4 regions of the Vibrio sp. QJM3NY_39 genome follow, and region 1 is predicted to be linked to each of the others. Evidence: predicted binding sites of a transcription regulator. Region 1 holds the regulator's gene; each other region holds the start of a gene.
What was found. The regulator PurR, encoded in region 1, represses purine synthesis genes. The targets are predictions, from matches to a motif close to TNANGNAAACGTTTNCNTNA.

Region 1 (8,141 bases):
CTACCTTGCACAAGAAGGGATTGTTGAACCTTGGAATAAGTACATGCCCAAAGCTCTTTACCTTGAGCAAACTGAACGTTACTGGCACGAAACAATGGGGTTGATGTGGCAAAGCCTGCGTGATTGGCTTGATACAAGTAATGACACCGTTGAAGAACCCATTGTTGTTCCTGAAACATCTCGCTTAGTTGAAGATGACGGTGGTATTTCTGCGGCGCAGCCTCAATAAGCTCAGCCGAATCAGTAAACTGAATTTTATCAGTAGACATAATCTTACCTGTAGACATAATCTTACCTGTAGACATAGCCTTACCTGTAGACATAGCCTGATCTGTAGACTCGGCCAGATAGGCAAGACTGATTAACCAAGTAATTTGCAGGTTTCCAGTTCATAAACAGTAAAAGCTAAGTAATAAAAAAGCCGAGACATCAATGATGTCTCGGCTTTTACGTTTAAATATCGTTGTTGATTGGTCACTCCCGAAGGAAATCAATCACCAGCGAACATGTAACCTTCACCGTGAACCGTTACAAAAATTTGTGGATTCTTAGGGTCAAACTCCATCTTCGCACGCATACGACGGATTAACACGTCGATAGTTCGATCGTTTGGAGCATCCACTCGGTGGCTGATCATATTCAGAATGCGTTCACGACTTAATACCTGGTTAGGGTAAGAAGAAAGCGCTACCAACAGTTCATATTCAGCTTTAGTCAGTTTTACCGGCTCGCCGTTTTTGCTTAGCGCACGACGAGGGATATCAAACGTCCACTCACCAAAACGAACCACAGATTCGTCTTCAGTCTCTTCAACCTTACCTGCTGCTGTTTTACGAGCGGCAGAAATGCGCCAAAGTAGGTTTTTAACTCGAACCAATAACTCGCGAAGTTCGAAGGGTTTAGTAACGTAATCGTCAGCGCCCATTTCAAGGCCAACGATTTTGTCGATGCTATCCGTGCGTCCAGTAACTAAAATAATTCCAATGTCTGATTGACTGCGTAATTCGCGAGTTAGCATCAATCCATCTTCGCCTGGTAAGTTGATGTCCAGCATAATGAGGTCAACGTTATTATCTTCTAACACGTTTCTCATTTGAGCGCCGCTTTCTGCTTCGCTTACTGTGTAACCTTCGTTCTGGAAGTATCCGACCAGTTTACTGCGGGTTACCACATCATCTTCTACGACTAATACGTGATAGCTCATCTACACCACTTTTCTTATTTAATAGTTTCAGTGACTATTCTATTCATAACTCGTAACAATTCTAGTGGTACACAAGATAAAAGCCAGAAACATGGATCTTTTTTGATACAAGACAATCTTAAACCTTGCTATTTATCGTCCATCGCAATTCAATATAGGCATTACTACTAACGAGTAACTTTGCGTTTCGCAAATAACCTTGTTATTCAGCCTTGGTGTGCTTTGCACAAGTAACTTCAAGATGCATATAAGTAACACCACAAGACTAAATCAGGATCTAAGAAATGAAAGATACGAAAGCGTTCAACGAGCAAAGAGCAGAAATATACTGGTGGCTATCAAGCTTATTCGCTAAAGAGCTCACTCAAGAAGAACTCGATCACTACCACTCTGTTGAAATTCGTTCTTTCCTAACTGGTTTAGGCGAAAATGAAACACTAAAACCGGCGATCGATAGCCTAGTGGATGCGCTAAACCGCCTACAAACGCGTGAGGATGCTCAACTAGAATTGTCTGCTGACTTCTGTGACTTATTCTTAAAAACAGATAAGCATGGCGCACTTCCTTACGCTTCTATGTATATCGGTGAGACTGGCCTTTTGAATGATAAGCCAGCAAAAGATATGGAAGAGATCATGGCCAAGCACAACTTAGTGGTGAACCAAGACCTAAAAGAACCAGCTGACCACATCGCTATCGAACTCGACTTCCTTGGCAACTTGATCATCCGTTCTAATGAAACGGAGCTTGAAGAAGAGCTAGAAAAATCCTTCGCTGTTCAACAGCAATTTATCGAGCAACAACTTCTTACTTGGGTACCAAAGTTCAACGTTAAATGTCATGACGTTGACGAATTCGGTTTCTACGCATCAGTCTCATCTCTGCTACTTGCATTCTGCAAATTGGACACCCAATACCTTGCTGGTGAATAAGCTGATTGGATGACTCGTTAAATAAATTCAGAAGAATGTGACAATTCACCCGGATTTCCGGGTGAATTTTATTGCGAGTAATTTCTAGTCAGTCTAAAATTGTGACCGCAAACGATAAAATATGAAACATTCACGAAATGCTATGCTTATTATAGTTTTGAGCATTTCGGTGTTAAGACAAGCCGCTCAATAGCGGTTTTTTGTTTTTTAGCACTTTAGTACCCAAAGAGCCCTACAAATTTAAGCTCTTAGTTAGGTAGCTTAACGGCTACTTCATTCCGTACTTTGGGAAAGTAGCTTCTAATAGGATAAAACCATGGCCACTATAAAAGATGTCGCTCGCTTAGCAGGCGTATCAACAACAACCGTTTCTCACGTAATCAACAAAACTCGCTTTGTTGCAGAAGCGACTCAAGAAAAAGTAAACAAAGCCGTAGACGAACTAAACTACGCGCCGAGTGCTGTTGCTCGTAGCTTAAAATGTAATACAACGCGCACTATCGGCATGCTAGTGACTCAATCAACCAACCTATTCTTCTCTGAAGTTATCGATGGTGTTGAGAGTTACTGTTACCGTCAAGGTTACACTTTGATCTTGTGTAACACTGGCGGTATCTATGAGAAGCAGCGCGACTACATTCGAATGCTTGCAGAGAAACGTGTAGATGGCATCTTGGTTATGTGTTCAGACCTAACTGAAGAATTAAGAGAGATGTTAGACCGTCACGCTGATATCCCTAAAGTTGTCATGGATTGGGGCCCTGAGACCTCTCAAGCCGATAAGATCATTGATAACTCTGAAGAAGGTGGCTATCTGGCAACCAAGTACCTTATTGAACGCGGTCATTCTAAGATTGCTTGCTTAAGTGGCCACTTAGACAAAGCAGCATGTGTAGAACGTATTGCAGGTTACAAACGTGCGTTGGGTGAAGCCAAAATAGCTACTGATGAGCGTCTAATCATTGAAGGCAACTTTGAGTGTGATACCGCTGTGATTGCTGCTGATCAAATTATTAAAATGGAAGATCGCCCTACAGCCGTATTCTGTTTTAACGACACCATGGCACTTGGCCTAATGAGTCGCTTACAACAACAAGGTATTCGTATCCCTGAAGATATTTCAGTGATTGGTTACGATAACATCGAGTTAGCTGAATACTTCTCTCCACCATTGACCACGGTTCACCAACCGAAGCGTCGTGTTGGTAAGAATGCATTCGAAATTTTGTTAGAACGCATCAAAGACAAAGACCATGAAAAACGTGTATTCGAAATGCACCCTGAAATTGTTGAGCGAAGCACAGTTAAAACGTTAAATTAATTGATAAATTCAGTTTAGTTTAATCAAGCGCACCTTTAGGTGCGCTTTTTTTATCAACAACATCAATGAACCTGGTATCATACTGGAAAGATCATTAATTGAAGCAGTATCACATTTTGAAATAACAAGTGTGAGCCTCATTCAACAAAAACTTTATTCTATTCAATCAGTCACGCACAGGGCAAATCACTTGAAAGAGTGAGACGCAAAGCTTCCGGCCTAAACCACTCGTTGGTATGGTAGCGGGGTTACCGATGGCAAAATGCAGTAACTACTAATAATTTAGTAATTTACGGCTAATTGACAATTTAATTGCAACATTTTGCTAATCTCTCGGACCTGCTTATTTGGTGGCGTAGTTCAAATACACCGAGATAAATAACATGGATAAACCGATACTAAAGGATTCAATGAAATTATTTGAATCCCTAGGAAAAATAAAATCACGCTCGATGTTTGGTGGCTTCGGTCTTTTTGCTGATGACACTATGTTTGCTCTGGTTGTAAATGACCAGCTGCACATACGAGCAGACAAATGCACAACGAAACAGTTCGAACAACAAGGGTTTCAACCGTACGTCTACAAAAAACGTGGTTTCCCTGTCGTTACTAAATATTTCGCTTTACCCGAAGGCCTGTGGCAAGACCAAGAGAAAATCTTGCAGCTTGCAACAACGTCTCTGGGTTTTGCTAAAGAAGAAAAAGCTGAGCAATCTTCAGCTAAGCCTACTCGACTCAAAGATCTGCCCAACCTTCGACTCGCCACTGAGCGTATGTTGAAAAAAGCAGGGATCGATTCCGTAGAGCGTTTATATGAATCTGGCTCTGTAAACGCATTTAACGCCATCAAAGAATCACATGCGTCTTCTGTCAGTATTGAACTACTTTGGGCGCTAGAAGGCGCGATCAATGGCACACATTGGTCTGTTATACCGCAGCAGCGTCGTGAAGAGCTTATCAATCGCGTCAATTAACATTGTAAGTGAAAAACTATATACATAACTAAGCCGCATTTACTGCGGCTTTTTTTATATCTGCTGAAAGTTAATCTATGCTTTGCCTGTCTATCTATACTAATGGTATACATTGAAAATTTAGAGGAAGTATCAATGAGTAAGAAAATGATATTGGGTATTGTGTTGGTCGTAACCATCGTCTTGTTAGGCGTCAATTTCGGCCAATACCTAACGCTTGAAAATGCCAAGGCCCAACAAGCCGTTTTAAATGACTACATTGATAGCAACTTCATTGCTGCCGCTGCTATCTATTTTGTCGCGTATGTAATGATTACTGCTTTCTCAATTCCTGGTGCTGCTGTTGTGACCCTGTTAGGGGCTGCGCTATTTGGTTTCTGGAATAGTTTGCTGCTGGTCTCTTTCGCCAGTGCCATTGGTGCAACCCTCGCGTTTTTAAGTAGCCGTTATCTGTTACGTGACTGGATCCAAACTAAATTTGGTGACAAATTAGCAACGATTAACAAGGGCGTTGAAAAAGACGGAGCATTTTACTTGTTTTCTCTGCGTCTGATTCCTGTATTCCCATTTTTCCTTATCAACCTGTTGATGGGTCTAACACCGATGTCTGTGAGTCGCTATTACATTACAAGTCAAATAGGAATGTTACCGGGTACTGCCGTTTTCTTGAATGCTGGTACTCAACTCGCGGAAATTGATTCACTTTCGGGTATCGTGTCCCCTTCAGTACTATTGTCATTTGCCTTGCTGGGTGTATTCCCAATCATTGCTAAATGGTTGATGAATAAATTTCGCTCAGCACCTGTGGCTGAATAACGTATACTTATAATAGCTAAATAACGCATATAGCCAGATAAGGTTCTATCTCAATGAAAATCTTCAGTGCATCGAATCCGACAGAAGCCCACATCATCTGTGGATTACTAGAAAGTATGAATATTGCGTGTGAAGTTCGTGGTGAAGGGTTATTCGGTTTGAAAGGGGAAATCCCATTTGCCGAAGAAACTGACCCTTACGTATGGTTATATGAGCCAGAATTGGCGAGCAAAGCCCGGGCAGTTGTTAATGACTACCAGAAACAGCAAGATTCGATCATTTATGAAGAGTGGCGTTGCGGAGAATGTCATGAAGTCAACGAAGCACAATTCGGTTCTTGTTGGCAGTGCGGTACTGCTTCACCTGAATAGCAGGTTTTGAAAGGTAAAGTGGCTCCAACGGCCTTATATAACAACTCGGTCAGATACCTCCTCCAAATAAAAACGGGAAGCTAAAATTAGCTTCCCGTTTTTGTTTCAATTCTATTCGAGCATCTGTTCTGCTAAAGAATCACTGAATTTGCTTTTGAATAAAAGCGATAGATCGTTGATTGAATTCTTCAGGGTTTTCTACGTTGCACACATGCCCACAGTTGGCAATTTCTACCAACTCACTCGACTTATGCGCTTCTACCATTTCTTTTACTGGCTTGATGAACATGTAGTCGCGCTCGCCCATCAAATACAAAGTTGGAATCGGCAACTCTCGGTCTTTAAAGTACTTCATCAATGGGTTCACATCAGCCGTAAGGATAAACCAGCGTTTAAACTCTTTTTGGCACAGCTTTTTGGCTTCGCGGATAAACAGGTTACGTGATTCTTTTTGGCTTTTTTGTGGCATCACAACGTAAGCAAAAAGGCTGTATAACCACATATAAGGAATGATGTGCTTACTCAAGTTACCCAACTTGATTAAGACTTGAGAGCGAGTGTTGAGTTTGGTCACGGCACCACCTAGTACCATTGAACGTACTCGGCCAGCCGCTAGCTCTGCGACATTACGGACAATAATCGTGCCCAAAGACATGCCTACAAAGTGTGCAGAACGGATTTTCAGATGGTCTAACACCTTAAGAATATCGAGCGTTACCGCTTTGAACGTATAACGATTCGAAATCAGCTCTTTGAGGATGTTGTCTGATTTACCATGCCCTCTCAAATCAATGAGAAGCAAGTTGAAGTGCTGTTTATACGCTTTGATCTGCTTAAACCAAATGGAGGAACTGCCTCCTGCGCCATGCACAAATACAACCCACTCATCGCTCGTAGGGTGAGTAAATGTTTTATGAAATAGTAAACTCTCAGACATACCTATCGCTTTAATTATTGGAATGGTGCTCTGCCTCATCACAAGGCGATGGCTAAGGATATCACGCAATCAAGAAATTTAAGTGATAATAGTGTCAAACCTAACATTAGTCATGTGAATACCTACCCCACCTTTTCTACCTGACTAAAATGAGTTTGCAAGTTTTCTCTTCCTAAACGTGATGTGATCTGACCAGAAAACAAAAAGGCACTCTACTATCAGAGCGCCTTCTACTATTAAGTTCAGTTGTTATACATCAGCTTATTTTACAGCTAATTCAGCACTTTAAAATGCAGAATGGTACATCGTAAGATATTCTTTTGCCGCATCTTCCCAACTAAAATCTTGTTGCATCGCGTAAAGTTGAACACGCTTAATTTCAGCGGGGTTTTGTGCATAAAGTAGTAATGAACGATGCAATACTGCCAGTAACGCTTGCGGTGTTGGCTCTTCAAAAGCAAAGCCGGTCGCTATCTCGGGATCCTGATCGTAATCATTCACACTGTCTTTTAAACCGCCCACAGAGCGAACAATCGGTAACGTACCGTAAGCCATGCTGTAGATTTGGTTTAAGCCACAAGGTTCGAACTCCGAAGGCATCAAGAAGAAATCAGAACCCGCTTCAACTAAGTGCGCAAGCTCATTATTATACGCTTCTACAAACGAGAACTTATCTGAGTGAAGTGCCGACAGCTCTTTCAGCTGACTCGCTAAAACTGGATCACCAGTACCAACAATCACGATCTGAAGATCGTTTTTCAAAAACTGCTCGATGATAGGCAGTAAGTAATGAACACCTTTCTGATTAGTCAAACGACAAACCATGCCATAAACCGCACAATCGGTGATAGGGAGTCCAACATCTTGCTGCAGTTTTTGCTTACAAGCTGACTTCCCACGAACCATGCTGTGCTTTGTCGCTTTGAATTTACGAGGAAGGAAAGCGTCCGTTTCCGGGTTCCAAGCTCCGTAATCACAACCATTCAAAATGCCAAAAAGATCCGCGGATCTGTACTGGAATTCTGCTGCCATACCGTGACTGCCTAATTCCGTTTTCAGCTCCTCGGCATACGTTGGACTGACTGCGTTCACCTTATCAGCACACATCACGCCGGCTCTCAGCATTGTGACATGCGTGTCACTCACTGAAGCTTCAGGCACATTGTAGCTATGCATTTCTGGTAGAAATTGCAGTTCATCGTATGCGAACACACCTTTGAAAACTGCGTTGTGAATTGAGATAACACTGCGCGTATTTTCAAAGAAATCATGTTGTTGATAACGCGATTTAAGCAAAAAAGGAACAAAGCCTGTATGCCAGTCATTTGCATGAATGATATCAGGTTGGAAGCCAAGCTTAGGAAGCATATCAAGGCAGGCTGCACTGAAGAACGAGAAACGCTCTCCGTTATCTGCGTAAGCTTGATTATTTTCTGCATACATTTCTGGACGGTCGAAATATTTGGCACATTCGATACCAAAAACTTGAACACCTTCTACACTCAGTTTTTTGACTTGGTAAGCGGTATGAGGCCAATGATCGAGCTCGGTCGATAAAATGACTTCGGCTGCATCAATGTTTGGAA
Region 2 (8,141 bases), 240 kb from region 1:
ATTCTGTACTCCGTCATACTGATAAACGTGTCGGTGTGCTTGAGCTAACATCCAGAAACTATCTTAGTCAGAAAAGGCGAGCAACAACACGAACGGCTCCTATTGATATAGACATAATGATGCGTTCTTTACGTAAAGAAGAATATCTAGAATTAACCAAACGAACTACGGGGTTCGTACCAGATGTACCAAATGGTCGGTTGATGAATGAATGTCATTCCCTGCTAAAAACTGTAGATACGTCATGCATTGCAACATGTCTCATTGATGTACTAAAAAAAATGCGTATAAATGATGCAATGTTAATCAATGCGTTACCAAGTTATTTGACAAATGCAGCTATTAGTTACCAGTTTTCTTCAAAACAGGTGGAGGCGCTTAAGCAAATTTTTGGTACAAATAAGGAGCAAGAATGTACCTACCTTATCTCAGAGGAAAGCAATACGAACTAATTGCAGTCCGAGAACTATCAGAAAAACTACCAAATAATATTTTTCGTCCAATAATTGAGCCTGTTCGACAAAACCTTTCCCCTCTATTTAAAGCTATCACCACCCTAAACAATGCAGATATCTCTCCAATCATTGTCATTAACCCTAGTGTTGGAGAACTGCAAAACTCGTCCCTTGAACTGCTTCAACAATTAGATAATTATGATTATCTGCCGTGTATTGTAGTCACAGGTGGTGACATAACTCCCGCAGCAAAAATAGTCCAACATATAAACAGAGCTTTTGCCGTACAATTTACAGGTGGAATCAGCTGTGAAGCCATTAACTTTTCTAGAGATGCAGAGATAACGATTGTTGACCATGACACTTCTGTATCGGTAGTAAATCAATTAACAAACGTTATCCTTTATGGCGATTTCTTTAAAAAACAAAGAAGAAACGCAGATTATCCATCCGAATCATCCTTTTCGCACCTTCACGCAACGAGCAACAACATAGCAAATGTTTTAGGCTTCAGTGATCATACAATAATTCCAAGAGAGTATTCTGAATCTGGTGGGCCAGCATACGTTGTCGCAATTCACCTATCTTACATTGATAGCAATCGCTTTAACGAGTTATACATAAAACACTACGCCTCAACAGACAATGGCTCACCCGCAGACCCTGCCGGAAAGTTTATCGAAGCACTAGACAAAGCCATGTGTGATTATGAAAAGGGTCTATTCTTTGATTCAAGCGGTATGAAAGAACTGAAAAAACTGCATGAGAATACGCACTATGCTGGCTTAGGCTTAGTCAAAAAGCTCTCTATCAAGCACCATGTGGAGACAGTTTGTGACTATATTACAAGGTGAGTAATATGTCATATAACTGTTGTAGCGGTTGCTTTACTGATACATCTGTAATGCAATATATCGGTAGAGAAGGAACTACAGGTGATTGTAGTTTTTGTGCTGCCGAAGACACCTTGGTTATCGAACCAAACGCTCTTTCAGACCAGTTCGAGCTTATCTTATGTTGTGTAAAAGAAAGCTCTGACGGAGTTCATTTGTCACAAATTTTTGATAATGAACTAAAGACTATAGCTGATCGCGTAGGTGATAAAGAGAAACTGATAGATGTAATACTGGGCACTCTTTCAATAGGGAAATGTTATGAGCTAATCGAGTCTTTTAAGGGCTTTCAATCTGAATGGCATGACTTAAAACAAGACCTTATTACTAAAAATAGATTTTTCCCAAGCACCGCACTCTATGGGCGTATTTTTGCAAATAGAACGGTAGAGGATCAGGACCTTTCTATTGAATCATCTGCCTTTTTGCTAACCGTGGCTCAATTAGAAAGAAATGTCTGCGTGGGTAAGAAATACTATCGAGCACGAATATCAAATGAAAACCTTTTAGCTGAAGCAATGGGTTCTCCCCCGGGAGGTAAAGCCTCAGCTGGAAGAGCTAATCCCGCAGGAATTCCTTATTTGTACTTAGCAGAATCCGAAGCAGTATGCTGTCATGAGGTAAGGCCAAGTAACGGGGCAAGAATATTCATTTCTGAAGTTGAAGTTCTGGAGAGCATCAAACTCATTGACCTTTCAAACCCTAAACAAAAACTTCCCCTTTTACAATTTGAAGAGGACGAGCTAGAGCTTGTAATTAAATGTCTTCATCTACTTGAAGAATTTTCCAACGAGTTATCTGTTCCAGTATTACCTGAAAACTCACATTTGGACTATATCCCAACGCAGTTTGTTTGCGAATACCTTAGAAATATAGGGGCTCATGATGGGATAATTTTCAACAGTTCGTACGGTACTGGCAAAAACATTGTTCTCTTCTCTAGCAATAAAGTACGCATTCATGAACCACTATCAAAAACGGTAAAATCTGTGGCAGTTAGTTTAGATTGATCATTACAGAAACCTTCTATTTGTTCGAATAGGCTCTCACGCTTAACCACTAAAATAGCCAGCTACCTATCACAATGCACTAGTGAATTAGCTTTTAAGTGGTAGTCAATACTACTGCCATTGTCCAAGAATGGACAATGGCAACCTTTCAGATTTGAAACAATGACCCTTATAATTCACTTGTATTTATTTTCGCTACCTTAAGAAAATCAAGAATAAATATTGGTTAAGATGTCTTTTAATCGCTGTCTTGTATAACTAACGACTGGCTTAAGGGAGTTCGCATCCCAATTAAAACTTTCACCCTCGAATTTGACTAACTTTAGCTCGTCGTCAATTGATTGTGCCACTAACATTGAAAATAAACTCCCAACGCCCTCATCCCACGACACTAAATTATCATGTGTACTAATGTAAGAAAATGCATAGGAAATTAATCCTTCAATCTCCTCTCGCTCGCCAAATTTCTCAGCTATATCATGAATAGTAGCGTCGCAACCAAACTCATCTTTACCAACGCCTAACAATACATTAACTGCTTTCTCAACGAATGAATCTCGATAAATCATGCCCAATACTCTCTTATCAGAATAAGCCTTAGTACATTTTTGATTTTCAGTAAAAATCCTATGAAATGTATTATCTGATTGTCCTAACATAGCTTTTATGAAAGTTTCTGCATCTGACGACTCTTCATTTTGAAAACTATGGTCGACAATAGGGAGGTAACCGGGAGTGTATGAAGCCACTAACCCTATGTTGCGGAAGTTGACAGCTAATGTTTCAGTATCTGAATCTTTAACCTTTGCTACAGTAGAGGATAGAACGGGGAAAAACACCTCAATAGAGCTTCGACCAATAGCATTTATAAGAGCGAATGATACTTGTTGTGTTGTAACATCTTCACCTTTCCTCTTAAGTTCGTTCACCACAAAAAATAGCGAGGGTATCGGTAGGAAATTAAGCTCAGAATTTTGAACCTTGTGAATCATTTCACTATAATTTTTCCCAGCGACAAGTTGAGAAAACAGGTCTAAGCTAGCCGAAAATGTAGGCTTAGTCGTTGAACAAATTTGCTCAAGCTCATTCTGAAACTTTCTAGATGCTTTTTTTAAGAGTGTCTTTATATCGCTCATGTAATAGTCCCCCAAACTCCATCCAATTCTGCGACCATTATAAGCAGATGAAGATTCGGTACATTAATGAGTTAATAACTGATATTAAACTTGTATGACAAGGAGTATGTAGTGTGTGCTGGCTGGTCGAGTCGCCAAGGCGTCTATCGCCTTCATTCGAGTAGATCGAAAATCCTGAAGAGGAGCCTAGAGTTAATTTATTTTATTGTCAACTAGTTTGAACTATAGAGTATCCTGAAATGATTAATCAATCGCTACTCAAAACTCCCTAGACAGAAGGCCGAGTTGAGGTGTTGGTAATTTGTATAATACGGACGTGACTAGGAGGAGAAAAACACATACTTTTGCCAAGCGACAGAAGTAATTAAAATCGTAATCTTACTTATCAATAAATAAAAAGGAATAAGTGAAAAAGTTAAGAAAACGTTGATTATAAGGTGTTTCAAGAGATTATAACTTGGTGTAAATGATTGGAAAGCTACGCAATTAGGAGCTTTAGACATACAGGGGGATTAAGACTTCAATCAAATAACTTAACTTCGATCTGCTATTACATTTGAGTATTAGTTAAAAGTATCGCCTCAATAATGATAAACAGAGCAAAGCTATTAATACCATTCTTACATAGGCAAATTATCTCAAGCAAAAAAAACGGTATAACAATTAATGTTATACCGTTTCTTAAAATGTGGCGTCCCCTGAAGGATTCGAACCTTCGACCACCGACTTAGCTTACCACTACAGCTTTCGCTGCCATCATCACGATGTTTGTAGTCTGGACTATATCATCACCCACAACATAACTTGCTAGGGTGGAGGGCGCTAAATGATGTTTTACGCAATGTGTTCGCATTGCACCACCTAGTCTCTGCACCTTTCTTACACGCATGTAAGACTTGGCTCATGATTGCCACCGCCACTACGCGCTGAGGTTTCCATGAATTCACCCTCTACACTGTATAAGTTTCCTAATACAGGCTCCTCTCTTAAAGGTCGGTGCTCTATCCAGCTGAGCTAAGGGGACGTTCTAATTCGATGCTATAGTAATGATTTAGCTATCGATTTTCAACCATCGAAGATGATTATTTTTACTTTTTTCTATCACTTTTAAGGAAAAACTGTTTACGTAAAAGTGGTAACTTACCAATAATAAATGGTAACCATAAAAACTTCTTATGGTAACCTTACTACCACCTAAACCTTTGTATAATAGTTATTCATTCCTAAAATGGTAACTATTAGGGGGTTAGTCGTGCTCTATCCAGCTGAGCTAAGGGCGCGCTACAGGAAAGGATTATACGAATTCGAATCAGTAAAGCAACGGCTTTATCTAACATTCTGATCCAAGTGAGTAAAAAAAGGGCAATAAGATTATAAGTGTTGGAAAATAGAACAAAGCAAACGTTTGCTTGATGGTAATCAAAAAGATTTTCTGGAATAATGCGCCAAAACATCAGCCACTAACTTGAATATCAATACTAAGGAAATTCATGACTGCTCAAAATATTGATGGAAAGCTAATTTCTCAAACGGTTCGCTCTGAAGTAGCGGCACGTGTAAAAGCTCGTACTCAAGCTGGATTGCGTGCTCCGGGCCTAGCGGTTGTTTTAGTGGGTGAAGACCCGGCATCTCAGGTTTACGTTGGCAGTAAACGCAAAGCGTGTGAAGAAGTTGGTTTCGTCTCGAAATCTTTTGATTTACCAGCAACTGCCACCGAACATGAATTGCTAACGCTAGTCGATCAACTCAACGAAGACCCAGAGATTGATGGCATTCTAGTTCAACTGCCTTTGCCTGCTGGTATCGATACTACTCACGTTCTTGAGCGTATCACACCTGAAAAAGACGTTGATGGCTTCCACCCATACAACGTAGGCCGTTTGGCTCAGCGTATGCCTAAGCTACGCTCTTGTACGCCTAAAGGCATCATCACGCTGCTTGACCGTTACAACATCGATTTACGCGGCAAGCACGCGGTTGTTGTAGGCGCATCAAACATTGTTGGTCGCCCAATGACTCTAGAACTGCTTCTAGCAGGTTGTACGACAACAACATGCCACCGCTTCACCAAAGACCTTGAAGGTCACGTACGTCAAGCAGACGTTGTTGTGGTTGCCGTTGGTAAGCCTAACTTCATTCCTGGTGCTTGGATTAAGAAAGGTGCTGTTGTGGTCGATGTTGGTATCAACCGTTTGGAATCTGGCAAGCTCGTTGGCGACGTTGAATACGATGTGGCTAAAGAGAGCGCAAGCTTCATCACACCAGTACCGGGTGGTGTAGGCCCAATGACAGTGGCGAGCCTAATCGAGAATACAATGATCGCTTGTGAGCAATTTCACTCGAAATAGTCGGCAATGACAGCTTAGGTAGTAATACCTGTGGCATGAATTGCCTCGCCCTAGAGTAAAATAAGCTAGAGCAAAATTAGAAAGCCGCAGCGTGAAAACGTTGCGGCTTTTTTGATACTGAGCTATTCGTTTTTGATACAAAGCGACTCGCTTTAAATACAGAGCACTAGCTACTTATCTGGAGTATCGATACCTTCAATCTCTTCCGAAAGCGGCAATAAACTAATGACCTGACACTCCGTTGATATGAGTTTTTCCAATTCAGAACCTTGTGTCACTAAGCGAAAATCACCATCATTAATCACGCCAAGTGGAATCGCTTTAGGATACAGCGCGTTAAACTCATTAAGGTCAAATGCTTCGGTCAAACCCGTGCTCTTAATTTGGCTACCTTGAGCCATCAAGGAGTTAAGTTTGGAATAGGTAACCCCTTCTGAAAACAGGCTTCTATTACCATCGCGGCTCACCTGATGCCTTTCATGTTTATTTTCTGATGATTCAAGTTCAAACACCTTATTCTCACCAAACTCATCTTGATAGTGCATACTGACTAATGGGTTGGTTTGACGGTAAGGCGAAACGATCATGGCACGCCCTATCCCGTCCAATTCCAGATTATTTTCAGCATGGCTCGAAGCTGGATTACCGAAATAGACATTCAAGTTGTCCATGCGCGCTAAGCGAATGCTCTCCCAGTTGGTATCAGCAAGCACACTGTTGATGTTGTGTGTCGCCAGCACTTTGGCAAACTGACGTGAAAAATGAGTCGCACCAAAGAAAATAACCCCTTGTGCCTTCTCTTGAGTCACACCCAGCCTTCTAGCCCACCAACTCGCGGTTAGGCTCTGAATCACTACCGTACCAATAATGACCAAGAACACCATTGGCACCAGTAAATCTGCCCCTTCGATTAATTGCTTCTCTTGAAGCTTGATTGCAAACAGAGAAGAAACTGCGGCCGCAACGATCCCGCGAGGCGCCATCCAGCTCAAAAACCATTTATCTGCTGAAGTAAGATCCGTGCCGATCCCGCTGATCCACACACTCAGAGGACGAGCCACCAGCATGACGACCGCTAATAAGCCAATTCCGCCCCAACCTATTGAGAGGAAAGTCCCTGAATCAAGCCTGCTCGCTAACAGAATAAACAACGCAGAAATGAGTAACACAGTCAGGGTTTCTTTGAATTCAATAATGTCTTCGAGATCCAAGCCTTTCACATTGGCGAGCCAGATACCCATGATGGTCACGGTTAATAAACCGGACTCTTCACTCAGATCATTTGAGAAAGAGAACGCCGCCAGCATTAATGTCAGGACCGCCACGTTACGCAAATAATGTGGAACCCAATGCCCTTGCAGCATCTTGGCAATCAAATAGCCACCGATGATCCCTAAGCCCAAACCAATGGCTAAAGTCAGCCCCAACGCCGACAGAACATGGCTTGTAGGATCGGCTGAAGAGACAATGTATTCGTAAACGAGAACGGCAAACAGAGCGCCAATCGGGTCAATCACTATCCCTTCCCAGCGCAAGATACTGCCTAGCGAAGATTTAGGTTGAATGCTGCGCAGCATGGGAACAATCACCGTTGGGCCAGTCACCACGACTAATGCAGCAAACAACGCCGCCAATGGCCAACTGAAATCGACAAAATAATAAGCCCCCACCACGATGCACGCCCATGTAATCAACATGCCGAAACTCACTAAGTGAGTCACCATGCGGCCATGGCCTCTGATTTCTTTGAAATTAAGAGTCAATGCACCTTCAAACAAAATGATGGCGACCCCTAATGAAATCAACGGGAACAGTACATCACCAAAAATGGCATCAGGATTAAGGATGTTGAGACCGGGACCTAATAGCAGGCCAACGATAAGCAAAGGAAGAATAGCGGGAAGACGCAAACGCCAACCAAGTAGCTGGCAAGCCAAGGACAAGAGTCCAATTAACGCCAAAGAAGAAGTGATCGACAAATCCATTTGTGCCCCTAAACATTTGTACCACACCCTGTGGTACAAACTTATTCACTGAAATAAGAAAGCCTACGTTCTTACACTATAGGCTCTCTTTATCATACTAAGCGAATATTATTGTGGTTAATCAGTCACTTTACTATAGGGAGAGCAAAGCCACGATTAGCTAACTGGGTGGTTATGGCCCAGTTAGAAAGTGCTTATAAGTCACCAATGATTACTTATAGAGAAAGCACCACGCCGGCAATCGCTGCGCTCATTAGGTTGGCAAGCACACCCGCACAAATTGCTTTAAAGCCGTATTGTGAGATGAAAGAACG
Region 3 (8,141 bases), 940 kb from region 1:
AAAAAAAGCCCCTGCAGTTGCAGAGGCTCTTGTAAGAGTCGTTAACGCTCTTTATTCCAAGCGCAGTACGCATTATTCCAAGCGCAGTACGCTTTATTGAGAGCGCAGCACGCTTTATTAGAATGCAGTACGCTTGTAGCGACGGTAAACCGGCTGCCAGAAGTGCTGGTCAATCGCTTGTTGAAGAGCTTCTTCAGTGATCTCTAGTGCAACACCTTGTTCAATCGCTTTTTTACCAACGGCAAGAGCAATCTTCTTAGATACGGTGTGAATCTCTTCCAATGGTGGAAGTAGCGCACCTGAACCATTGATAGCAAGTGGAGAACACGTAGCAAGCGCACGGCTTGATTCCATCAGCATTTCATCAGTGATACGTGAAGCATTCACAGCCAATACACCAAGGCCAATACCTGGGAAGATGTAGCTGTTGTTACATTGAGCGATTGGGTAAGTGGTGCCGTTATGAGTTACTGGCTCAAACGGGCTACCTGTCGCAACCAGTGCTTGGCCATCAGTCCAACGAATAATGTCGTTTGGAGTTGCTTCAACACGGCTTGTTGGGTTAGACAGTGGGAACACGATAGGGCGTTCACAGTGTAGGTTCATCTCTTTGATGACTTCTTTGCTGAACAGACCTGGAGCACCAGATACACCAACTAATACTGTTGGTTTCGCGTGGCGAACAACGTCTAGTAGAGAGAAACCAGTGCCGTCGCTTTCCCAGTCTTTGGTGTTTTCGTTGGTTTGAACGAGACGCTGTTGGAAATCAAGCAGGTTTTGCATGCCTTCCTGTAGCAGACCCCAACGGTCAACCATGTAAACTTGAGAGCGTGCTTGTGCATCGCTGATACCTTCAGACACCATTTGAGCAATGATAGCTTCAGCAATACCACAACCTGCAGAACCCGCACCTAAGAAGGTGATGCGTTGATCTGAAAGTTTGCTGTTTGCTGCTTTACATGCTGCAAGTAGAGAACCAACCGTTACGGCTGCTGTGCCTTGGATGTCATCGTTGAAACAACAGAGGCGATCTTTGTAACGCTCAAGCAGTGGCATTGCGTTCTTTTGTGCGAAATCTTCGAACTGAACTAATGCATCAGGCCAGCGGCGTTGAACCGCTTGGATGAACTCTTCAACGAATGCATCGTAGTCAGCACCTGTGATACGAGGGTGACGCCAGCCCATGTACATTGGGTCTGCAAGACGTTGAGGGTTGTTTGTACCCACATCGAGCACGATAGGTAGCATGTAAGCTGGGCTGATACCGCCACAAGCTGTGTACAGTGCTAGCTTACCAATTGGAATACCCATGCCACCGATACCTTGGTCTCCCAAACCAAGAATACGCTCACCATCCGTAACCACGATAACTTTAACGTTGTGGTTTGTCGCATTGTTCAGTAGGTCATCGATACGATCGCGGTTCGGGTATGAGATAAACAGACCACGGCCACGACGGTAAATATTTGAGAAGTTCTCACATGCTGCGCCAACCGTTGGCGTGTAAATGATAGGCATCATTTCAGAGATGTGGTTTTGAACTAAACGATAAAATAGCGTTTCATTTGTATCTTGGATGTTACGAAGGTAGATATGTTTATCCATATCGCTTTCGAAGTTGCAGTACTGCTTATATGCACGTCCAACTTGCTCTTGGATTGTTTCGGTTGTTTCCGGTAACAAGCCTTCAAGGTTAAAAGAGCTTCGCTCTTCTGCAGAGAATGCGCTGCCTTTGTTTAGAAGAGGAGTACTTAGTAGAGCAGGACCTGCATAAGGAATATATAGAGGGCGTTTATCGTTGTTCATTGGATGCCTAATATGGGAGAAAGAGTAACTGAAAAATGATAACGGTTTAGTTATTCAATTGTAAATAGTTTCCCTCCGATCTTTGCAAACAAAATGATATTCTTACTTCTGTCCCACACTTATCGAATTCGAACGCCATAATTCGTTATACTTCGCTCACACTTTTTTGCGACTCTTCCTTTTTATGTCACAACTTCCCATCGATGCTTATCAAAATACATTCCATGAACAAATCTCAAATTCTCATCTCGTAGTAGAAGCAGAAACGGGATCGGGCAAATCAACACGCCTACCTATTTGGGCCTCTCAGCATGGGCGAGTGCTCGTGGTGGAGCCAAGGCGAATCGCGTGTATGTCACTCGCTAATTACCTAGCACAGCAGTCGGGTGAGAAGCTTGGTGGTAAGGTTGGTTATGCGATTAAGCTTGAGTCGAAGTACAACGAGCAAACCAATATTGTTTTTGTGACTCCCGGTATTGCGTTGCGTTGGTTGTCAGAAGATGGACTAGCCGGTTTCGATGTGATCGTGGTGGATGAGTTTCACGAGAGGCGCTGGGACATTGATCTGCTGGTGGCGATTCTCAAACAAAAAGAGAGCCATCGCTTGGTGATCACTTCAGCAACTATTGAAGGGGAGCGTCTTGCTCATTACTTGGGGGCGAATCGAATTAGCTGTGAAGGCCGAACTTATCAAGTTGCTATTGAACACAGGGCGAATGAATCAAGAGCATTGCCCGATATTCGATATCTAGAGCAACGCATTGCTGAAGAAGTGAATCATCAACTGATCGCTTCACATGGCGATATCTTGGTTTTCCTGCCGGGTAAAAAAGAGATCGTGCAATGTGAACAAGCCTTGGCAAAGAATCCAGATATCCAAGTGGTGAAGTTGCATGCTTCGGTCAGTGAAAAAGAACGAGATTTAGCGTTATCGGGTCGTAATATCAATACTGAAGGTAATGGCCTGAGAAAGGTCATTCTTGCTACTAATGTTGCTGAAACTTCCCTCACCATACCTGATATTGGCGTGGTGATAGATTCAGGATTAGAAAGACGCACCGTTCAACGAAACGGAAGAACCACACTGATGCTTAAATCCATATCACGAGCGAGTGCCAAACAACGAGCTGGCCGCGCGGGTAGGGTGATGGATGGCATTTGTGTTCGTCTATATGGCGAACATGCGGCGTTAGAGTTAGTCACACCACCTGAATTGCAGCGTGAAGAGCTTACTGAACCTATGTTGGCCGCGGCATGTTGTGGTGCTCCGCTTGAGAGCTTGCCTTTCCTTGATCCTATTCCTGAGAAGTCATTAAACAGCGCGACTCAAACCTTGCTCACGATGGAGGCGATTAATACCGACCATCAAATTACCGAGCATGGAAAGAAACTTTACCCGCTGCCAATTGACGCTTTGTATGCCGATATTGTTACTCGAATCAAAACCAAAGCATTAAAAGAGGCGATGGTCGATCTCACTGCCGCGCTGTCCGTTCCTGCTCGCTTGTACCAATTACCAAACAATGCAGAACATCTTGAAGCGCTGGCTCAACAAGAGAAAGAAGGGTGTGATCTAAGCCTGTTAATTCAGATTGTTCGTGGTCGCGATTATCCGCATTTAGAAATCGACCAGCAGGCATTGAATGAAGCACAAGGATTGGCTAAGCAAATGCGTGAGGTGTTTGAACTTCCTCAGCTAGAAGTCGCGTCACGTTTCCAACGTATTGAACTGTTTAAGACTATTGTGAACCTTCATCCTGAGCTGGTGTTTGTGCGCCGACTGAAGAGGAAAGAAGCTTTTGCCAATGGAGTGTTAGAGGTAGTACTCGGCCGTCAGAATCGTTTCCCGGACAATGCACAAGCGATGTTGGTGCTTGATACCCATAGTTTGCCGGGAAGAGGCGTTAAGCAGACATTGACGTTGGCCACAACTACCGCGCCTATTTCTCTTGAGCTTGTCGTTGAAGAAGAGCTAGGTGAGTGGCAGCAAGGTGAAACGGTTGTGAACGATGATGGCGTCTTTACTGAGATGGTATTGGTGTATGCAGGTCGAACGATTGCCACTAGATTGGTCGCCGCTGAAGGTCAGTTATCATTGAAGCCAATCGTCGATCTTGTGTTAAAAGGCGTCCAGCTTCCCGGTTTTGCAAAGGTTCGTACTCAAGAAATCAGACACTGGCAGTTGTATGTAAAACTTGGGTTCGATGAACAAACAAAATATACTCCTGAGATCGAGCAACTTAGCTTTGAACTATGGTTTATACAACAGCTTGAGGTGTTAGGGGTTACCGATGTCAGCGAGCTAGAAATGTTTGAACATTCAGACATTCCATTTGATGGTATCCCAGAATGGCTTTATTCAGAGTTTTCGGAAAAATACCCGTTTGCATTGAGCCTTGCCGACTTGCAACTCGATGTAGAATATTTGCCCGCGCGAAAGCTGATTTACGTTCACTATCAATCGGGTAGCCGAAAGTTATCGCCAAAACGTTGGGAGCTGCCAACATGGTCTGGTTGGCGTATTCAGTACAAAAAAGCGAGCCGGATTATTGATATAAAATAGATAGATAACTTTTATCTCTAAAATATTAATCAAATAGGTGCATATATGATTTTTCAGTGCTTATTTTGTTACAAAATTGATTTTTATATGCCTTTTTAACCAATCAAAAGGTCATAAAAGACTATTCTTCTATATCCTATTGCTATAAAGAAAGAGTTGGTGGATATTGAGTATATTGTGTTGCCAAAGTGTCGGGGGACATCATGGATAAACAGGAAGAGACGCGTGTAGAGTTTGATTACACAACATTTCTTGGCGCATCATGCAGTAAAAAATGGACTTTTCTGGAAGCACTAACCACGATTGCGCCAGTATTCAGCACTGTCTGGAGAGATAGCATCAAAGAGCTAGCAACCCCAGAAGACCGTTTATGGCAGATGGCTTTGAAATCAATGTCTACGCGTAAAAGTGATGAATCAAACATTGTCACCTTACTTAAGCTTGCCAAGCTAGAAGGGATAAATGAGCTCAAAGTTGTTATGCCGTATTCTCTTGAAGAAGAGCAGATTGATTACATAGAATCACGTAGCCATTTAGTGATTGCAGATAACTCTGGTGAAGAGTTTACTATCAAGCTGTGATCATAATGTTTTTAGTCCTATGACTTCAAAGTTAGTTCATTGAATTCAAGGCTAATTCTATGAATTTAGTGAAGTGTATATCATAAAAAAGGGCCTCAATGATGAGGCCCTTTTGCGTATTTTAAGACGAGGTATTGATTGAACAGTGCTTAGTCTAAGTCTAAGCCTAAAGCCAAATCGTATTAGTCGATTAGACCATAGTCGGCACGCAATACATCGACTATCTCTTGCTTAGGATTGTCGCTCAATACAATCTCGCCGCCTGTAATTTTTGCCGCGATATCAAGGTAAGTACGAGAAAGAGACATTAACGCATCCAATGGAAGTTCATTGTCACGAGCTAATGCTTCACGCTCTGGCATACGTTCTTTGTTCAATAGAATGTCAGCATCAGGGAAGTAGTTAAGCAAGAACTGACGGAAACCCTCTTTAGAGTTTTCAACGATGTTGCCTTTGTTGTATTCCTGAGTATCCCAAATGCGAGATGAATCTGGAGTACCCACTTCGTCCATATAGATCAGCTTTTCTTTACCTTGAGCATCGTTGACGTAACCAAATTCAAACTTTGTATCCACAAAGGTTTGGTCGACTTTCGCGAGTGCTTGGCTGATAACGTTGAAGCCTTCTTTTAGCAACTTCTCGTAGTGCGCGATATCGCTTGCTTGAGTAAAGTTGAACGCTGCGAAGTTATCTTCGATGTTGTTACGCGAGATGTTCACATCGTCAGCTTCTGGAACACCAGGGATACCTTTCAAAATCCCTTTTGTTGAAGGCGTGATCAGTAGCTCAGGTAGCTTCTTGTCTTTCTCGAGGCCTTCAGGCATCTCGATACCACAGAATTCACGTTCGCCGTTTGCGTATGCACGCCACATTGAACCTGTGATGTATTGACGACAAATCGCTTCGATCATGACTGGGCGAGCTTTTTGTACAATCCATACGAACGGGTGAGGGATATCAAGAATATGACTGTCAGCAAGTCCGTGGTCTTTAAACAATTTGAACCAGTGGTTAGAGATAGCATTCAGAGCCGCTCCCTTACCTGGAACACCTTTAAGATTACCTTCACCACGCCAGATACAATCAAATGCAGAGATACGGTCACTGATCACCATGATTGCTAAAGGCGCATCTGGTGCTACATCGTAGCCTTTTTCTTTGATTAGTCGTTGACTATCTTCTTCAGTTAACCAGTAGACTGAGCGAACTTTGCCACTGTGGACAGGTTTGTCAGTACGGATTGGTAGGTCATCATTTACGGCAAGAACTTGATCAGCAAGGCTCATTTAGACATTCCTATCTTTTATCAAACGTCATACAGAGAAGTGCGGTGTGCACATGATTAGACGGGCATTATACTCAATCTACTATTTCCTTCCAGATAAAAAGCAAACGATTGCTAAATCTATTATTTAAATAAAAACCCCCGCCTAACAATTCGACAAAAAATAGGCGAATTGTAGGGCAGGGGAAGGCAGTATATTTGGACTGTGTTTTGGAGCTATGCGGTTAACTTAAGTTTGTTAGCTAAAAGATTAAGCTATGTTTGTGAGCCAAAATGTTATTAAGCAAGGTGGCTTAGTGAATACGCTCTGAATTCGCATCCATAAAGAAGACCTCGCACTGAAAGCGCATTCCTAATGTTCTTAGGTATTGCTGACTGAATTGATCAATCGATGCACTTGCCACAATCGCACTCGCATTCTTAGAGCGAATGGCTTTCTCGACGGTTTCTACCTCAGTCATTTGATGAGAGGCTTTCATATGAATAACTCGGTCGCAGCAAACATTATGTTGCTTAAGCTGCTTAGCCGATGGTCTCGGTGTTTGAGCGGTAAACAGTAGCCACTGATGTTGGTTGGACAGCAACGCCATTCTTGCAAATAACGCTTCCTCGTTTGAATTTTTTCTTTTACGAGAAACTGATGTAAATGCGCAGTGAACTAGCGGGCTAGAGTGTTGGGCTTTAACGTGTGCTTGAATCATTTTGCTGTCCTTATATACATGCTGTATGTGTATACAGTAGTTTCAGTTGCTTATAAGATCAAGCGTTTTTTGCGGGATTATTGGACGATTTTGTCTTAAGTTATAGATTGAACATAGTTAAGTTGTTGAAATTAAATAATAAATTAAATTTGAATGAATTTGCTGTTTTGTCTCATAATTTGAAAAAATGTGAGCCTTATACAGGTTTATACAGTGGTTTTGACAGAAAAGTACTGTATACACCTGTATAGAAGAGAGAAGAGAGAAGAGAGAAGAGAGAAGAGAGAAGAGAGAAGAGAGAAGAGAGAAGATCTAAAACCACAGACACAAAAAAAGCGCCTTAGGCGCTTTCTTATATTTCAACGGTGTTGCTTATCTCAATGTCGCTTGGGAGAGTTTTGCTCTCATTTCCATTTCACCAATATTGAACTGGCGAACATCAATGGTTGCAATATCATTGCACTCTTTACATGCATGATGACACTTACCATCTAGGTAGTCGTGCTTTTTAACTAGGCTTGGCTTTTTGCACCAATCACAAACGCCTTCTATTGTGAACATATTCTCTCCTCACCTGTTTAAGTCAGGTGTATTTTCGGCGCAAATTATGACACAAGTAAGACCCATTAGTTAATAGTTTGTTACCCGTTTTTGAGAGGGGGATCGATTGCAACACTAATAAAATCGATATCTTTGCGACCTTGCAAATTTAATATGTGTAGTTGTTTACGGTTTTGTAACATTTTGTAAAATGGTTTTTAGCGCATTGTTCAAACGTTTCATTTCTTCGTCACATCCGTGACCATCTGGATGGTAGATCTTTGATAATTGTTTGTATCGTATCTTGATGCTTTTCTGGTCCGGAATTGAGCTAGGCGTGTAGCCAAATAGCGCACAAGCTACCTGAAAATTGTTCAAGCTCTTGTTGTTTTTCTGCTTCTTCAGTTCGTTATAGATAGTGTGAAGTTGGCGCTTTTGCTGCTTAATGGTGAAGTCTTTCGCGCTAAGTTGCGCTTCAAGTGTCTGCTGTTGCTGATTTAACTCACCAGACTTCAGAATCTGTCGCTTTCGCGATACAACCAGAGTCGCGCTGATACTCACTATTGCAATTAAAACGGCCAGTACTGCGCCGATCATATAGTCATAGTTTGTTAGGTTAGAACGTGTTGCTTGGTCTCTAGAAGTTAGTGCCGAAGGGAAGGTAC
Region 4 (8,141 bases), on a different replicon from region 1:
CTAATATCGACAAAAGAAGCGACGTAAAACTGAATCACATCTTTCGAATCTTTGATGGTTTGGATTCGTAGTATTTCGGTAATCAATGAACCGTCTTTGCGACGATTTATCACTTCTCCCTCCCACATGCCTTTCTTCTGGATTACGCTCCACATCTTGATGTAGAACTCCTGATTATAGCGCCCAGAGGCAAACATCGATGGTTGGCGACCTTTTACTTCTTCCAGTTCGTAGCCACTGACTCGAGTAAATTCTTGGTTAACTTTAATGATTCGGTTATTTCTGTCGGTAATGACCAGTGCAGACATACCGTTCATTGCTGCTTTGGCCAGTTGGCTATCTATGCTGTTCTTTTTATGGTTACTGTTCCACAAAACAAAACCAGCAGAGATCATAGAAATTAGGAAAGATAAGGTGATGACCTGCACGAATATGGCTTGTTTTTCTTGTAGGTACTGGCTGCTGAACAGTTGGTTTTCAACATGAAGAACCAAATAAATTGGTCCTTCAAATTGCTTTATTTTAGGGCTGATATCTGAGTGGAAATACCAGTTTTTACCATCAAAGTAGCTAGAAGAGGTATTTTCTTGAATGGCTTTCCAAAGTTCAGGGTAAAGCTTCGCGTAGGTTTTATCTGAACGAGATGCAATAAGATGCCCAAACGATTCTTCGATATCCGGGCCCATGATGATATGTCCGGTCCTGTTAAGAATAACAGGGACGGCGGATGACGTACCTATTTGATAAAGAAGACGGTCGTAGACCTCGAGCATATTCAGGTTAGCGATAAAGTAACCAATAATACGATCTTCTGATGCGACGGGTGTCATTATCCTTAGGGCTGGCATCAAAGGATGGACAACCTCACCATTTTCAATCTCTAAATCGATACCGTTTGAGCTTACGTCTCCAATTTTTAATTGTTGAAGCGTTTTAAAGTAACCACGAGCCGACTTATCTTGAAGCTTATTAACTGGAACTATCGTCGCGTTCTTGTTGTTGTAGTTAATGCGGTAAACCTCATTACCTTCTAAGTCGAGGTAGCGAAGTTGAGAATAATATTGTTGTCCACGCGCTAACATCACCCATAGATCTTCTAGCGCTTCTTTATGAACAATCGAAGGTTCTTCGATCGCACGCAGTAGTGTTTGAGAATTTGCAATAGAAGGCACGGAGTTGGAGATTTGCTCAACAATTATTGCGAGCTCATGAAAGCTGTATTCAATTTGATTTTGGCTGGATTGCTTAATATTTAACGTGTGTTGGGCTTCGACCCGGTCAAATTCAGAGTTGATGTAGAGGGCAGGGACTAATCCTAGGGCAAATATGGTGCATAGAAATTGGCTGATTAGTTTTTTTATACTCGTATTCATCACTGTCCTCAAAGAATCAGCGCAATACTATATATTTTATAGGGTTTTTAATGTGATCTTAACCCAGAACTTAAAACAAGATTTGTATATAACTACGATTTTACTGCAACTTTTTGCATTCAAGCTTGATTGTTGAGCAATCACTTCGTTAGGAAATGATTGCTCAATATAGAACGCCGCTCTGAAACTTGAGCCCAATTAATCGCGATTAATTGCCGTTTATCTAGCTAAGAGCATCTAGCTTAGGCCGATAATATTTCCATTACTATCAATATCTAATGACATGAAAGCCGGTTTATCAGGTAAACCTGGCATGGTCATTACGTTGCCGCACAAAGCGTAGATGAAGCCGGCACCAGCACACAGTTTTAACTCTCTAACGGGTACGTCAAACTGAGTGGGTGCACCCTTTATTTGAGCTTCTGTTGAAATCGATAATGGCGTTTTTGCCAAACAAACTGATAGGTCGCCATAGCCGTGTTGGTTGAACTCAGTCAGTTGTTTCCTTGCCAGTGGTGATAGCGAAATACTTGCTGCGCCGTATCCGACTTCAGCGACTGCCATCAGTTTCTCTTCTAAGCTTTGCTTAGAGTAGTACAAAGGCTTAAATTTACTCTCTGTTTGGCATGCTTTTACCACGGCGTGAGCCAACTGAACTGCACCTTCACCACCTTGACCAAACGCTTCACTTACTTCAACGCGAACGCTTGGGTCGAATTCGATGACCATCTGTTTCAATGCGTCGAGCTCTTGAGCTGAATCTTGTGGGAATCGATTGATCGCAACGACAGTAGGCACTTGGTATTGTTTAACGTTGTTGATATGCCATTTAAGGTTCTCAAAGCCTGCAGTGAGCGCGTCTTGATCGTCATTAAAGATTGAATCAGGTAATGGAGTGCCTGGTCTTAAATCGTATAATCCAGAGTTGGCCTTTAATCCGCGTAATGTTGCGACAACTACGGCGCAATCGGGTTTCTTGTTCGATGCTTTCACCTTGATGTTACAAGCTTTCTCAAACCCCATGTCAGAGCCGAAGCCACCTTCGGTCACTACAAAGTCACTCAACTTCAACGCTATCTTGTCGGCAATAATCGAAGAGTTTCCGTGGGCTATGTTCGCGAATGGTCCCGCGTGAATGAGTGTCGGCACGCCTTCAAGAGTTTGCATCAATGTTGGTTCAATAGAGTCCTTCATCGTTACTGTCATAGCGCCCGCGACGTTGAAGTCTTCTGCGGTTAATGGCGAACCTTGATTGTTGTATGCGAGTACGACACGGCCGATACGCTTGCGTAGATCTTGTAGATCATCGGCAAGAGCGAGAATAGCCATCAGCTCTGAGGCGGCTGAGATATCAAAACCATCTTCGCGCTCAAGGCCATTAATTGTTTTGTCTGCTTCGTTTTTGCCTACTGTGATCATGCGCAATGCACGGTCATTATGGTCGAGTACACGGCGCCACACGATTCTGCTTGGATCGATGTCTAATGATTTTAAGCCAGAGCGTGTTTCAAAGGCTTCTAATCCTTCACGCTGCTCATGATACAAGCGTGCATCAATGGCTGCAGAGGCGAGGTTATTAGCGGCTGTCACAGCATGAATATCACCGGTGAGGTGCAAGTTTAACTGTTCCATAGGGGCGACTTGAGAGTAACCACCACCGGCTGCGCCACCTTTAACACCAAAAACTGGGCCCATTGAAGGCTGGCGAATGCAGGCCATCGCAGATTGGTTAATCTTTGCGAGGCCTTGTGCTAATCCAATAGTAGTGACGGTTTTGCCTTCGCCAAGAGGCGTTGGTGTGATAGCGGTCACCACGACCAATTTACCATCTTGTTGGTTGGCGAGGCGTTCAAGTGATGTCAGAGACACTTTAGATTTGTATTGCCCTAATGGCTGATGTTCGTTGTGTTGCAGGCCAGCTTGTTTGGCAACTTCACTGATGTTTTTAAGGGGAGTAGAGCGACAAATATCAATATCAGACAGCATATTTGATCCTTATATCAGAACCGAAAGGTTGTACGTAAACGTTTGCGTGGCGATAGTACTGCATAAATTTGCCAAGTAAAGGCAAACCACACGAATTATGTGCTGGAAGATAACAGATCTAAAGAGTCATTGCGCGAGATCAAATGTTAAACGAGCAAAATATTCGATGTGACTACCTTCAGCTGCAGTTATATTAGTACTGAATACAAAAAGGGCTGCATATAGCAGCCCTTCAGGAATGGAAAATCTAGCTGGTCATCAACTTTGATGAGTTAACAACCTGGCATGGTTGATTATCGATCCCAGTATGTTTCTTCTAAGCTATCTTCGCGTTCTGGTAGTGCACGAGAAAGGCGAGGAGAGTGCTGAGTCAATACTTCGTAGCTTACGCGGTTTGCGTACTTACAAATTTGAGACAGTGACGAGTAAGTTAAGCACGCGTGCTCGTGTTTCTCTGAATTCGGTACGTTCACGTGATGGTAACTGTTCGCTGCCATGTCATGTAGAAGTGCCGAAAGCGCGCCATCACCAGCACCGTTTGTGTTTTTAATCTCAAGTGGGCCACCTAAGTAAGGGCCGATGTGAGAGTACACTTTGACTGGGTCTTTACAGTCTTGCTTACGCATCGCACGGCTGAATTCGTATTTGTTAAATTCAGGAATGTTACCCGGTAATAACGGTAGTGTTGTTTCGCGTTTCGCTGGCTCGTCAGTGTAGCCTGCCATGTATAAGCCGACAGGGCCTGCAGTGCAGAGAACTAGGTCAACCCACTCAAGCGCTTTGTTCGCCGCGAGCAAAGGATCTTTTTCACCCGTTAATGCTTCACCTTCATCTTCGTTCATTGCGACGATGGTTACGTTCTCTTTCAGGTATTCTTGCCACCATTCAGCGTTACCTTCGATCACGTACTTCGTACCAAGCGTCAGTACAACTGGCACATTGTGCGCTTTCGCGTATTCAATCGCTTTTTGTACCGCTTTTGGCATCGGATCTTCAGGCTTACCGCGCATTAAGTATGAAGACACAACCAATGCAGACGCTTTTTCAAAAATCTGTTCAGGAATACTTTCAGGGAGTAGTTGGTTCATGTGTCCTTCGTTGATCGCAAACGTACGTTCGCCATCTTCGGTAATGAGCGTGTAACAACGACCAATTGGACCATCAACGGTTTGTAGGTGGTTTAAGTTCATACGAGAAGAAGTGCGGCAAAGGTAGCGGTAACCAAATGAGCCAACTTCAATCTTCTTAGACATTACGCCAAGCAGGACAGATTTACTGTCTGCAAGTACGGAATAGTTGTGCAATGTATTGCCGATAGTATCGCCAGGGTATTGATGCGTGATCAAACCGCGTTGAACTAATTCTTCATACAGCGCATCTGCTTTACTTTCTTCCAATACTAGTGAGTGACCTTTACTCAGCTCGTATTTTTCTAGGAACGCGTTGTCAACACGGGCCTCGATATCAACAATAGTTTGACCCACACCGACAATTGTTGCGCGGTGAAGCTTAGGTGTTTGTTGAATTTGGTTGACCAACGGATCACGGGCGTGAGTTGGAAAGTAGTGCTTAGATTTACGCTGTCCAGGAAATTTCATATGACAAATACAGTGAAAAAATTTTGCCGCATGATATCACATTTTGTTTCTGTTTCTTTCATTTTTATTACATTTTGAATCACCTGCGCAATGTCTGTACAGGTGATTCAGCTTACTCTTGCTTCAGACCATTCGTGTGAGACTATTCGGCTGGAACGAGTGTTGCCGGATCTACGTAAGCCTTTGTACCCCATAGCGGAACGGTTGAAAGGCTATGTTTGAAACTGCCTTCTGTTTCTTTGGTTGTGTAAGACAAGTAAAGCAGCGATTGATTCTCAGCATCGTAGATACGACGAACCTTCATCGTTTTAAAGAAGATACTTTTCGACTGCTTGAATACCACTTCACCTGATTTACTTTTGTCTATTTTAGCAATCATTTCTGGAGTGATTTCGCCCGTTTGACGACAAGAGATAGAGCTATCGCTTGGATCAGAAAGGCTAAGATTTGCTTCGATTGATGCAATGTGACAAGTCACACCTTCGATCTTATCATCATCTAAAGATGACATTTTGATATCCTTCATTGTGAAGAATCCCAAAGAGACGTCGCCAACCTCGTTGTCCGAACAGCCTGCTAACATTGTGATGATACCTGCTGCTATTAAGGCTTTTTTCATAAGAAGTCCTTTTTATTTATATAGTTCTGTTTACTATAAGGATATTGAAAGCTTGAATACGAGTGTAGAGCTTTTCACCGAGTTCTTAAAGGATGTTATGAGAGAATGAAAAATATGAAGCATTTAAAGTACTTGTTGGTGTTAGTTATGCTCTGTATCCTTTCTGCATGTAGCTCGGCACCTACGCCGACCATATGTCTTCCAAATAACTGTGATATTTGGGGTTACTAATCTTAGGTACTAAAAGAATGAATAACGAAATACCTGAAAGCGCGCATAAGAAAAACCAATGGCTGTTTAGCCAACTCGACATTGCTTATCCCGCAAAGGAGAGCTTGCTAGGTCGAGAACTTTATCAAAGCAGACTCCCATCCAAGAATTACCAACTCCTCGCTCAAGATCAAATTCCTTCCCAAATTGATGAACTTCATAAAGTCGATTTCCATAAACTGACGGTACTTTTTTCACTTAACCAAGCCAGTGTTTATCACGATGAAACCGAAAGGGCACATATGCTCGAGTTCTTGAGTCAGATTATGTTGTCTGATGAGCATGTTTTATACATTGGTACTCAAAGTGGTGATGTTGTGGCGAGTGCTATTGTCACAGAAGTGGAAGACTCTCTGTTGATCTCCGACGTGATTATTGAAAACGGTCAAGATATCAACGGCTTTGCTAAGCAGTTACATGATTTTTGGGCACAAGATCATGCTTCTCACGATAAAGTGTGGGTCGAGAACTAAAGATTCTTTGAGAAAGCGTTAATCTAAGTACAATACCCCATCTTTTATAAAGGGTTTTGTATGTACAAGCTATTGATATCAATCGCTGTATTGTGTGTTAGCGCTTTTTCTACAGTCAGTTTTGCTACCGACTGGGATATCAAACGCATCCTAGTTTTACACTCATACGAACCTTCTTACCAATGGACTGCTGACTTTCAGAAAGGGATAGGCAGTGCGTTCAGCCAATCTCAAACCGAAGTTAAACTCTCAATCGAGTATTTGGATACAAAGCGCGTCCATAGCTCTGAGTACTACCACTCTCTCACCGATTACTTACAAGCCAAATACGCAGGTTATAAATTTGATGGTGTTATTGCGACTGACGATAATGCGGCTAATTTCCTTGAATCACTGAGTGCGTTGATTGACCGTGCGACACCTATTGTTGCGGCGGGTATCAATGACATAAGCACCGATATGTATGCGGTGTCTGATAGAGCGACTGTGCTTTATGAGAACGATCAGATAGACGTCAATATTAAGCTGATCTCTAAACTAAGACCTAATCTAAAGAACCTCTATTTCATCAATGATTACAGTGTCACTTCTGAACTAATCCGTAAAGATATAAGCCATATTATGGCAGACTTTCCATCGGTTAATTTGGTAGAAATACGCGATTTGTCGCTCAAGCAAACAAGTGAGTTCTTGAAAGGGGTCTCTGTTGACGATGCGGTCTTACTGAGCCACTACAATACTGAGTTAGATCAAGGTGTATATCATACCTATCAAGAGGTCGCGGAAACCTTATCTGCATCGAGCGCCGCACCAGTGTTTGCGTTATGGCAGTTTAATATAGTCGGTGATGTACTCGGAGGTTATGTAAACCACTCGCGAAGTATGGGCGAAGAGGCCGTTAGTGCATTGGATAAGTATGTGCCTCTTAATTTTTCTACACCTTTAGTTCCCGGTGACAACAAGCGTTTTGTTTTCAATTATCCGGCGCTTAAAAAGTTTGGTATTGGTGATAATGTACTGCCGACAGGATCTGTGATTGTTAACGAGCCTTCCTCCTTTTTACAAAAGAACTTTCAATTGTTGTTGGGCTTAATCATGGTCATTACAGGGCTGAGCGTGATTATCGTGATGCAATTTATTACCCTGCGCCAAAAGAAAGAGTTGGCAAAAAAGAACAAGCGAATCCTTGCTCTACAGAAACAAACTTTGAATGTTCAAAAGGACATGATTCATGTGTTGGGTGAAGCCATTGAAACTCGCTCTGGCGAGACGGGTAATCACGTTAAGCGTGTAGCCAAGTTATCCGCATTGCTTGCCAAGTATCGTGGCTTGAGCCATCGCGAGGTCGAGATGATTGAGATCATAAGCCCGATGCATGATGTAGGTAAGATTTCGGTTCCGGAATCTATCTTGGATAAACCAGGTAAATTGACAGACCAAGAGTGGGATGTAATGAAACTTCACACCACTGCGGGCTACAATTTACTGAAGAGCGGAGCGGGTGATATTACCAACCTCGCAGCAATCATTGCTAACGAACATCATGAGCGTTGGGATGGCACTGGATACCCTAATGGTAAGGTAGGTGAACAAATTCATTTGTTTGCTCGCATTACTGCGGTAGCCGATGTATTTGACGCATTGCTTAGTGCCCGCTGCTACAAAGAGCCATGGCCATTAGAGATGGTCGTCGATTTGTTCGATAGAGAGTGTGGCTATCAATTTGACCCTAAACTAACCAAACTGCTACTGAAACACTTGCCCGAGTTTGTCGCCATCCGAGATTCGTATCCCGATACTGGAACTGTAGAATATGCGTCTG

Region 2: a site for PurR is predicted at 4,888-4,907, ahead of folD (bifunctional methylenetetrahydrofolate dehydrogenase/methenyltetrahydrofolate cyclohydrolase FolD). Genes of this name have one in related genera too.
Region 3: a site for PurR is predicted at 6,335-6,354, ahead of AC3CHU_RS09565 (phosphoribosylaminoimidazolesuccinocarboxamide synthase). Genes of this name have one in related genera too.
Region 4: a site for PurR is predicted at 3,390-3,409, ahead of AC3CHU_RS23620 (formate--tetrahydrofolate ligase). Genes of this name have one in related genera too.

Annotation. Positions count from the first base shown of each region.
Region 1 is NZ_CM173505.1:1,196,518-1,204,658, reverse strand. It holds gene elyC (envelope biogenesis factor ElyC) at 1-229, shown strand, start outside; gene torR (two-component system response regulator TorR) at 491-1,204, opposite strand; gene torD (molecular chaperone TorD) at 1,489-2,136, shown strand; gene purR (HTH-type transcriptional repressor PurR) at 2,453-3,457, shown strand; cyclic di-GMP riboswitch class I at 3,628-3,713, shown strand; gene AC3CHU_RS05495 (TfoX/Sxy family DNA transformation protein) at 3,841-4,431, shown strand; gene AC3CHU_RS05490 (TVP38/TMEM64 family protein) at 4,567-5,247, shown strand; gene AC3CHU_RS05485 (putative signal transducing protein) at 5,301-5,618, shown strand; gene AC3CHU_RS05480 (alpha/beta fold hydrolase) at 5,758-6,555, opposite strand; gene glgA (glycogen synthase GlgA) at 6,841-8,141, opposite strand, start outside.
Region 2 is NZ_CM173505.1:953,795-961,935, reverse strand. It holds gene AC3CHU_RS04470 (sce7726 family protein) at 1-452, shown strand, start outside; gene AC3CHU_RS04465 (sce7725 family protein) at 413-1,309, shown strand; gene AC3CHU_RS04460 (RES family NAD+ phosphorylase) at 1,315-2,358, shown strand; gene AC3CHU_RS04455 (hypothetical protein) at 2,568-3,494, opposite strand; gene folD (bifunctional methylenetetrahydrofolate dehydrogenase/methenyltetrahydrofolate cyclohydrolase FolD) at 4,985-5,842, shown strand; gene AC3CHU_RS04445 (cation:proton antiporter) at 6,013-7,827, opposite strand; gene AC3CHU_RS04440 (NupC/NupG family nucleoside CNT transporter) at 8,043-8,141, opposite strand, start outside.
Region 3 is NZ_CM173505.1:2,137,049-2,145,189, reverse strand. It holds gene AC3CHU_RS09580 (NAD-dependent malic enzyme) at 118-1,806, opposite strand; gene AC3CHU_RS09575 (helicase-related protein) at 1,991-4,369, shown strand; gene AC3CHU_RS09570 (hypothetical protein) at 4,573-4,950, shown strand; gene AC3CHU_RS09565 (phosphoribosylaminoimidazolesuccinocarboxamide synthase) at 5,133-6,236, opposite strand; gene AC3CHU_RS09560 (SulA-like leucine-rich domain-containing protein) at 6,529-6,936, opposite strand; gene AC3CHU_RS09555 (hypothetical protein) at 7,309-7,497, opposite strand; gene AC3CHU_RS09550 (tetratricopeptide repeat protein) at 7,663-8,141, opposite strand, start outside.
Region 4 is NZ_CM173506.1:1,738,046-1,746,186, reverse strand. It holds gene AC3CHU_RS23625 (sensor domain-containing diguanylate cyclase) at 1-1,373, opposite strand, end outside; gene AC3CHU_RS23620 (formate--tetrahydrofolate ligase) at 1,611-3,359, opposite strand; gene AC3CHU_RS23615 (inosine/guanosine kinase) at 3,653-4,957, opposite strand; gene AC3CHU_RS23610 (CreA family protein) at 5,100-5,576, opposite strand; gene AC3CHU_RS23605 (hypothetical protein) at 5,825-6,319, shown strand; gene AC3CHU_RS23600 (HD domain-containing phosphohydrolase) at 6,380-8,141, shown strand, end outside.